Regions from separate parts of the Janthinobacterium sp. genome, predicted to be linked through region 2. Evidence: predicted binding sites of a transcription regulator. Region 2 holds the regulator's gene; the other holds the start of a gene.
What was found. Region 2 encodes FliA, which starts transcription of late flagellar genes. Its sites were predicted from a motif close to CTAAAGTTTNNNNNNNNNNNGCCGNTA; they were not measured.
Positions count from the first base shown of each region.

Region 1: the regulator FliA is predicted to act here: its motif matches at 2,359-2,385, upstream of RTQ46_RS04235 (flagellar protein FliT).

Region 1 covers NZ_DAMAGB010000004.1:14,426-18,838, reverse strand. Annotated here, with positions in the region: gene fumC (class II fumarate hydratase) at 1-394, opposite strand, end outside; gene RTQ46_RS04240 (hypothetical protein) at 538-1,644, shown strand; gene RTQ46_RS04235 (flagellar protein FliT) at 2,018-2,314, opposite strand; gene RTQ46_RS04230 (class I SAM-dependent methyltransferase) at 2,509-3,168, shown strand; gene RTQ46_RS04225 (CsbD family protein) at 3,338-3,523, shown strand; gene RTQ46_RS04220 (S9 family peptidase) at 3,595-4,413, opposite strand, start outside.
Region 2 covers NZ_DAMAGB010000031.1:64,927-69,339, reverse strand. Annotated here, with positions in the region: gene flhF (flagellar biosynthesis protein FlhF) at 1-420, shown strand, start outside; gene RTQ46_RS17205 (antiactivator of flagellar biosynthesis FleN protein) at 413-1,285, shown strand; gene RTQ46_RS17200 (RNA polymerase sigma factor FliA) at 1,358-2,089, shown strand; gene RTQ46_RS17195 (flagellar motor protein) at 2,071-2,817, shown strand; gene motD (flagellar motor protein MotD) at 2,823-3,590, shown strand; gene RTQ46_RS17185 (translation initiation factor Sui1) at 3,767-4,129, shown strand; gene RTQ46_RS17180 (hypothetical protein) at 4,140-4,413, shown strand, end outside.

The DNA.
Region 1 (4,413 bases), on a different contig from region 2:
CGTCGTTCGGATGCAGCAGGCGCTCGGCGCCGCGCAGGCCGCCCATCAGTTCGGAACCCCGGTTGGCCAGCACTTCGTTCATGTTCATATTGCTTTGGGTGCCAGAGCCCGTCTGCCAGACGGCCAGCGGAAACTCGCTCGCATGCTTGCCAGCCAGCACTTCGTCGGCTGCCTGCGTGATGCCGACGGCTTTTTCGCCACTCAGCAATCCCAGTTCCAGGTTGACATGGGCGGCCGCGCGCTTGACGGTGGCCAGCGCGGCGATCAGTTCGGGCGGCATCTTTTCCGTGGAAATATGGAAGTGCTCGAGCGAGCGCTGTGTTTGCGCTCCCCACAGTTGATCGGCTGGTACGTCGATCGGGCCGAAACTGTCGCGTTCAATTCTGCTGCTCATGACATCCCTTTCATCGGTTATGGTGAATTCGAGTGTACTCCAGACGCCAGAAACGCACAGGGAGCGTGCACGCCGCTAATTTTCTCCAATTTCCTGCCGTTAACAAGACAACTGTCCCTTCGTTCCGTCAAAGCGATCATTTCATGCCGAGTTCCGTATTTTTCCGCCACACCGCCATCGCGTGCGTGAGCGCCTGCCTGGCCATGCCGGCCGCGTTTGCGGCCGAGCTGGGCGAAATCAGCGTGCAGTCGTTTATTGGCCAGCCCTTGTCGGCCGATATCGAGCTGACGGCGCTGGCGCCCGACGAGCTGCAGGGCATTCCGGTACGCCTGGCGTCTGGCGACGTCTACCAGGGCGGCGGCATCGGCATGGATGCCGCCCTGCAGACGCTGGCGATCAGCCAGGTCGAACGGGGCGGGCGGCGCTTTGTCCATGTCGGCACCCGGCAGGCGATCAGCGCCGGCCATGTGCATCTGTACCTGGTGCTCGGCAGCGGCAGCCACAGCGTGGTGCGGCTGGCCACGGTCTGGCTGGCGCCGGCGCCACCGGCACCTGCCGCGCCGCCGGCACCGGCACCCATGCCTGCGGCTGCCCCGGCGGCGGCACCTGTCCCCGCACCGAAAGCGCCTGACGCAGCCGTCCTGGCGGCGCGCGCCCGCGCAGAAGGCATGGTGCGTCCACCTGCCGCGTTTGTGGCAAGCCCGGTCGCAAAGCCGGTTCCGGCCCCGGTTGCCCCGCGTCCGGCGCTGCCATCGCCACTGCGGCGCGCGCCGGCGCCGGCTCCTGTCGCCGCCTGCGCCCCGCAAACGGCCGGCATGCCGGCCGAAGCGTGCGTGGCGCTCGATCGCCAGAATGTGGCGCTGAATGACAAAATCGGCGAACTGGAAGGCAAGGTTGCCGTCCTGCAGAAAGCCCTGGCCGCACCTGCCGCCGCGGCGCCCGTCGCCAGCGGACCGCCGCACGCCAAGGCCAGGGCAGCGGCTGCCGCAGACAAGAAGTCTGGCGGCAACGGGCTGCTGTGGCTCGGTCTGGGCACGCTGCTGTTCCTGCTGCTCACTGCTGCCGTCGTGTATTTCCTGCGCAAGCGCAAGCAGCAGGCGAGTGCGGATGCGCGGCCGCCATCGAAATACTGGGTCCTGCTGCGCAAGCCGTTTCGCCGCAAGCCCAAGCCGGTAGTGGCGGAGCCGGTGGCAGATGCGGATTCCGCCGGACCACCTCCTGAGCCGGAGCCGGAACCGTTTTCCCGTTAAAGTGACCTTGGCAAAGCTTATTCAAAAAGAAAGCTGCGCACGATACGTTTTGATTGCAAATCCTGAAAAGTTTGTTTTATACTTATTTCCGTGGACTTGTTCTGCAACAAACAACAGTCTCGGCCTGGCGCAGTCACCAACGATAGTGTGGCGCGGTCAAACAGGGTAGCGTCTTATGGACGCCCGAGGCTGGAAGCGGTCCGGCATGCAACTGAGCATGGCGGACGCCGGAGGCAACCGGCAGCGAGGCGACTCCAGGATCTACCTGGGGCTCGCCTTTCCTGTTTCTGGCGCAGGGTTTGCTGCGCTGCCGATGCGGCAGGCGTAAAAAAAGCGCCCGCAGGCGCCTCGCTCGGCTGGTCAATGCAATTGCTTAGCGGTGTGCGCGCGGCGCCGGCATCACTTTCGACAGCTGTGTCATCCACGGCTCGGTGATATTGCCGATTTCGCGGTCATTGGCCAGGATCTGCTTCAGCAGGTCAATCTTGCGCATGCGTGGCGCACCCGACAGGGCAGGCACGGCGCCCACCAGGGTGGCCGATGCGGTGCTGGCGCATTCATTTTCCAGTGCGCTCAAACGGTCCCAGTCACTCGAACGCGCAGCGGCGACCATATTGTTGGTCAAGCCGGCAATCTGTTCATACATCGAGAGGACGTCGTTGGGAGTCATGGGCACACCTGTGTTTTATCAAATGGTTTTACGCTTGTCTTGATTAACGGCGGCCTCAGCCAGAACTTGAGGGTTTTTTTGAGAAAAATGAAAATAGTTTTCAACAAGATGAAAATCGCCCGCAAACCCGCATGAATGCTGGCGCCGCGTTTGACCGCGGCGCATTAAAATGATGGCTCTCAGACTGGAGCGCCATGAATAATCCCCCGCACGACCCCCTGCATGCCGATTCTTTGCATGCCATCACCCGCCGCACCCTCGATCATTACGACGCCAGTGCCGAACAGTTTTTCGAAGGGACGCGCGATCACGACGTGCGCCAGAACATGGATGCGCTGCTGGCCGCCATCGCCGGTACCGCGCCGTTCGACATACTCGATCTGGGCTGCGGCCCGGGCCGCGACCTGAAAGCGTTCACGGAGCGGGGCCACCGTGCCACCGGCGTCGATGGCTCGGCCCGCTTTGTCGAGATGGCGCGCGCTTACAGCGGCTGCACGGTGTGGCAACAGGATTTCCTCGACCTCGACTTGCCGCCCGGCCAGTTTGACGGCGTATTTGCCAACGCCGTGCTGTTCCATGTGCCCAGCAGCGCCTTGCCCGGCGTGCTGCGCGCACTGCATGGCTGCCTGAAGCCGGGCGGCGTGCTGTTCAGCTCGAATCCGCGCGGCCACAACCAGGAAGGCTGGAACGGCGCGCGCTATGGCAGCTATTACGATCTCGATACCTGGAGCGAACACGTGCAGGCTGCCGGCTTTACCTTGCTCGACCATTACTACCGGCCGCCGGGCCTGCCGCGCGAACAGCAGCCATGGCTGGCGACGGTCTGGCGCAAGGCAGAAAAGTCCGAAGAATAATGTGAGATAGCAATATTTTCCCATGTGTTAGGAACCGAACAGAGTTTTTGATTCATCAGGCGTAGTATCAACTCATCGACACGCAGCCAGCTCGAACAGCAGCGTGTGAGCCGCAGTACCGGCCCCTGGGCTGGACAACAGATGGACCAACTACATTGAGGAGTTAATCATGAACAAAGATCAAGTCGAAGGTAAACTGAAAGAAGTCGGCGGTAAAATCCAGGAAACAGCTGGCAAAGTCGTCGGCAGCGAAGAACAGCAAGTCAAAGGCGTGGCCAACCAGGTCGAAGGCCAAGTGCAGAAGAAAGTTGGCGACGTCAAGGATGCGGTAGAAACCGTCACCCGCAAGCCATAATCGCTCGCACCCAGTAAAAAACCGCCGCCAGTCGCAAGACCGGCGGCGGTTTTCATTTGTGGATCCCGCTTTTACTTCGCGTCGTCCACTTTCAGGTTTTTCTTGAAGAAGGCGGCGATCTTGGCATACACATGGCGCTGGCCGGCGCGCGAGGAGATGCCGTGCTTGGCGCCCGGATACGTCATCAGGTCGAACTGCACGCCACGGTTGACCAGCGCGTCGATCAGCCGCGTGCTGTTCGAGAACAGCACGTTATCGTCCGCCATGCCGTGCACCAGCAGCAGCGGCGACTTCAGGCCGTCGAGATGGGCGAACACGGTGCTGTCCTTGTAGCCTTCCACGTTTTCCTTCGGCATGCCGAGGAACTGTTCCGTGTAGTGGGTGTCGTACAGCGACCAGTCGGTCACGGGCGCCACCGACACGCCGGCGGCGATCTTGTCGGACGCGGCCGACAGCAGGCGCAGGCTCATGAAACCGCCATAGCTCCAGCCGAACACGCCGATGCGCTTGGCGTCGACAAAACTCTGCTGGCCCAGCCATGCGATGCCGGCCAGCTGGTCGGCCACTTCGGCCTTGCCCAGGTTATGGTAGATCGCGTCGGTGAATGCGCGCTCGCGGCGCGACGAACCGCGGTTATCGAGGCGGAACACGACAAAACCCTGCTGCGCCATGTACTGGTCGAAGTTGTTGCCCCAGCGGCGCGCCACGTGCTGCGAATGCGGGCCGCCATAGGTCGACAGGAACACCGGATAGCGTTTCGAGGCGTCGAAGTTCGACGGTTTCACCAGCGAGTAGTACAGCAACTGGCCGTCGTTCGACTTGATGGTGCCGTATTCGGTCGGCAGGTGGTCGGCCTTGTATTTGCCGTACGGGTGGCTGGCGTTCAGGGC
Region 2 (4,413 bases):
GTGAGCCAGCGCGACCAGATGGTGACCGAACAGGTGGCGATGCTGTCGGGCGCCGGCGCGGATGTGAAACGGCTGCTGTGCCTCAATTCGACGGCGACCCAGGAAACGCTGAACGAAGTGGTGCGGGCCTACCAGGGCAGCGGCCTGGCCGGCTGCATCATGACCAAGCTCGATGAAGCGGCCTCGATCGGCAATGTGCTCGACGTGGTGATCCGCCAGAAGCTCAATCTGTTCTATGTCTCGAACGGCCAGCGCGTGCCGGAAGACCTGTACCTGGCCGACCGCGGCTACCTGATCGACCGCGCCTTCAAGCTCAAGCGCGACTCGGCCGCGACCCAGTTTTCCGATACCGAATTGCCGCTGCTGATGGCCCAGGCCGCCGCTCGCAACAATGAAGCGCGCGGGGTGCACCTTGGCTAACTTCGATTTCGACCAGGCCGAAGGCCTGCGCCGCATGCTCGCCGGCGTGCAGCCGCGCGTACTGACGTTCCTGTCGGCCACGCCGCAGGACGACAAGGGCGCCATGCTGGTCAACCTCGGTGCGTCGCTGGCCCACGCCGGCAATGAAGTGCTGCTGCTCGACGCCAGCACCAGCGGCGACGGCGTGGCGGCCCGCCTGGGCCTGGCCCACGGCGCCAGCCTGCTTGACGTGGCGCGCCAGCAGTGCGGCCTGAACCAGGTGATCCACCAGGTGCCGCAAGGTTTCGGCGTGGCCACCCTGGGCGCGCGCAATCACCTGATGGATGGTCCCGGCTACGCCAGCGACGACGAAGCGCGCCGCCTGGCCAAGACGTTTGAAGTCATGGCGCGCCAGGCCGGCATCGTGCTGGTCGATGGCGACATGGATCTGGCGGGGCAGGGCGGCGCATGCTTCCCGGTGCCGATGATGGCCAGCGCCGACATCGTGGTGCAGGTCTCGACCAGCGCCACCTCGATCAAGGCCGCCTATTGCCTGATCAAGCGCCTGAACCAGGAGCTGGGCCGCCGTCCATTCGGCATTCTTGTCACCGGCGCCTCCGAAATCGAGGCAAAAGTGGTGTACGATAATATGGCGCAGGCGGCGAGCCGCTATCTGGCCGTGAAACTGACGTCGATGGGTTCGGTTCCGGCCGATGAATACCTGCACCGCGCGGCGCGTCTGGGCCGCAGCGTGATCGATGCGTTCCCGATGGCGGGTGCGTCGGTGGCGTTTCGCGGACTGGCCGAACGGATGGCCCGTTCGGCGGCGCCGGTACTCGGTTCGAGCTTGTGCCAGACAGGGAGCATGCAGCATCTGAGCGCCTGAAGATCGGGCTGGCAAAGCACGGGTTGATGAACCATCAGCAGCACCCTCATAAAATAAAATAACAAGTAGCCTATGTACACGGTCAAAGGGAAATCGAACAAGGATCATTTGCTGACGGAACATATTCCGCTGGTAAAGCGTCTGGCGCATCACATGAAGGCAAAACTGCCGCCTTCAGTCGAGGTCGACGACCTGATCCAGGCCGGCATGATCGGCTTGCTCGACGCGATTACCCGCTATGAAGAGACGCATGGCGCGCAGTTCGAAACGTATGCCGTGCTGCGCATCCGCGGCGCGATGCTGGACGAACTGCGCACCAGCGACTGGCTGCCGCGCAGCATGCGCCAGAACATGCGCAAGATCGAAGAAGCGATGAGCACGCTGCAGCAGCGGCTCGGCCATCCGCCGACCGAATCGGAAGTGGCCAAGCTGCTCAAGGTGTCGCTGACCGACTACCAGGAAATGCTGGGCGAGGGCGGCGGCCACCAGCTGGTGTACTATGAAGACTTCCATGATCCCGATGGCAATGACAGCTTCCTCGACCGCCATTGCGTGGATGAGGACAGCGACCCCTTGCGTTCGCTGCTCGATACCGATTTCCGCCAGTCCGTGATCGACGCGATCGACGCGCTGCCGCCACGCGAGAAAATGCTGATGGGCTTGTATTACGAGGAAGAGCTGAACCTGAAAGAGATCGGCGCCGTGATGGGCGTGTCGGAGTCGCGCGTGTCGCAGCTCCATACCCAGGCCGTCGCGCGCCTGCGCGCAAACTTGAGGGAGCAGGCGTGGACTGGTCCAGCGTAATCGGGCTGGCGCTGGCGCTGGCGGGCCTGCTGGTCGGCCAGGCACTCGAAGGCGGCAAGATGGCCTCGCTGCTGCAGCCGGCCGCCTTTGCCATCGTGGTGATCGGCACTTTCGGCGCGGTGCTGCTGCAGACGCGGCTGCGCACCTTCGTGCGCGGACTTGAAATGCTGCGCTGGGTCTTTTTGCCGCCAGCGGACACACGTGCCGAGCTGGGACGCGACATCAGCCAGTGGAGCCTGACGGCGCGCCGCGACGGCACGCTGGCGCTGGAACGCCTGATGGAAAACACGCCCGACCATTTCAATGCCAAGGGCCTGCGCATGATCGTCGACGGCATCGCGCCCGACAAGCTGCGCCAGCTGCTCGACGTGGAAATCACCGCCTATGAACTGGCCGAACGCCAGGCCGTGAAAATCTGGGAATCGGCGGCCGGCTATTCGCCCACCATCGGCATCCTCGGCGCCGTGCTGGGCCTGATCCACGTGATGGAAAACCTGACCGATCCGAGCAAACTCGGTGGCGGCATCGCGGTGGCGTTTGTCTCCACCATCTATGGCGTCGGCCTGGCCAACCTGCTGTTCTTGCCGGTGGCCAACAAACTGAAGGCCATCGTTTCGCGCCGCGTGGTGCAATATGAAATCACGGCCGCCGTGTTCTACGATATCGCCACCGGCGACCATACGCGCATCATCGAAGAGCGCGTATCGAGCCTGCTGCACGAGCACTGACCATGATGCGGCGCGCACGCAGGAAGTATGACGAAGAGCCGGACAACCAGGACCGCTGGCTGATTTCCTACGCCGACTTCATCACGCTGCTGTTTGCTTTTTTTGTGGTCATGTACGCGATTTCGCAAGTGAACGAAGGCAAGTACCGCGTGTTTTCCGACGCCATCGGCACTGCCTTCAGCCTGGACAAGGGCGCGCCGCCGATCCAGATGGAAGCGCCGCAGGCGATTCCCTTGCCGAACCCGGCCGTCAAACGCCGCACCGAAGCCATCCGCCGCGAACGCGAACACATGACGCGCCTGGCGCAGGACCTGACCTCGACCCTGGCGCCGCTGGTCAAGGAAGGCAAGGTGCGCGTGACACAGACCAGCCGCGGCGTCAGCGTCGAAATCAATGCCAGCGTGCTGTTCGATCCGGGCGCCGCCGGCCTGACGGAAGAATCGGACCAGGCGCTGCGCGCGGTGGCCGTGCTGCTGCGCGGCGACGCGCACAATGTGCAGGTCGAAGGCCATACCGATATCCAGCCGATCAGCAACTCGACCTTTGCCTCGAACTGGGAGCTGTCGTCGGCACGCGCCAGCGCCGTGGTGCGCCTGTTTATCGCCAGCGGCGTAGAAGCCTCACGGCTGACGGCGGTCGGCCACGCCGACAATATTCCGGTCGCGCCGAACGACACGCCGGAAGGCCGCGCGCGCAACCGCCGGGTGGCGGTAACGATTTTGTCGGGCATTCCCGATACGGTGACGGAAGTGCCGACCGGGGTGGTAAACTAGCCCGCGGTCAGACCCGCCGGGTCTGCCTCCAGCCTTTTTGCTGCCAATGGTGAAAACAGATAGCGCCACCACCATTTGAACAGCCGGGGTCAGCCCCCCCCGACACCGCCAACGCAAAGGTCATTGCTGGCGGGCGAGGGGGGCTGACCCCGGTACTTTTTCCGCATGCCATTAATATGAAAAACACCTCCTTGGGCGGCCTCTTCTATTCCACCGAAACGGGCCGCATGTGCCCCGCGTGCCGCCAGCCACTGGCACAGTGCACCTGCAAGGCCGCAGCCAGGTCGGCCCCCGCAGGCGATGGCGCCGTGCGCGTGTCGCGCCAGACCAAGGGCCGGGGTGGCAAGAGCGTCACCGTGGTCAAGGGGCTGCCGCTGGACGCCATCGCGCTGGCGCTGCTGGGCAAGCAGCTGCGCACCCAGTGCGGCTCGGGCGGCACCGTCAAGGATGGCGTGATCGAAGTGCAGGGCGACCATGTGGCGGCCATCATGGCGGCGCTCGTCAAGCTGGGACACAAGCCGAAACAGGCTGGCGGCTAAGCCACGGCCGATGCGCACCCGCCACGTCCTGATTACGGGTGCCGCGCTGGCGGCGCTGGCCTGGGCCTGCTGGCCGGCGCCCGAGGCAGCAATACCGGCAGCGCTGACGCCATCGCCGGCAGGGCGCAGCCTGTCTTCCTATTTCGCCATCGACGCCCTGCCGGCGCCACTGCCGGCAAGCGCCGCGCCCACCCTGGCGCGGCAGCTGGAACAGCTGGCGGCCAGCGGCAGCGCCGACGATGCCTATGCCGCCTACAACCTGCTCGACGACTGCCTCGTGTTCC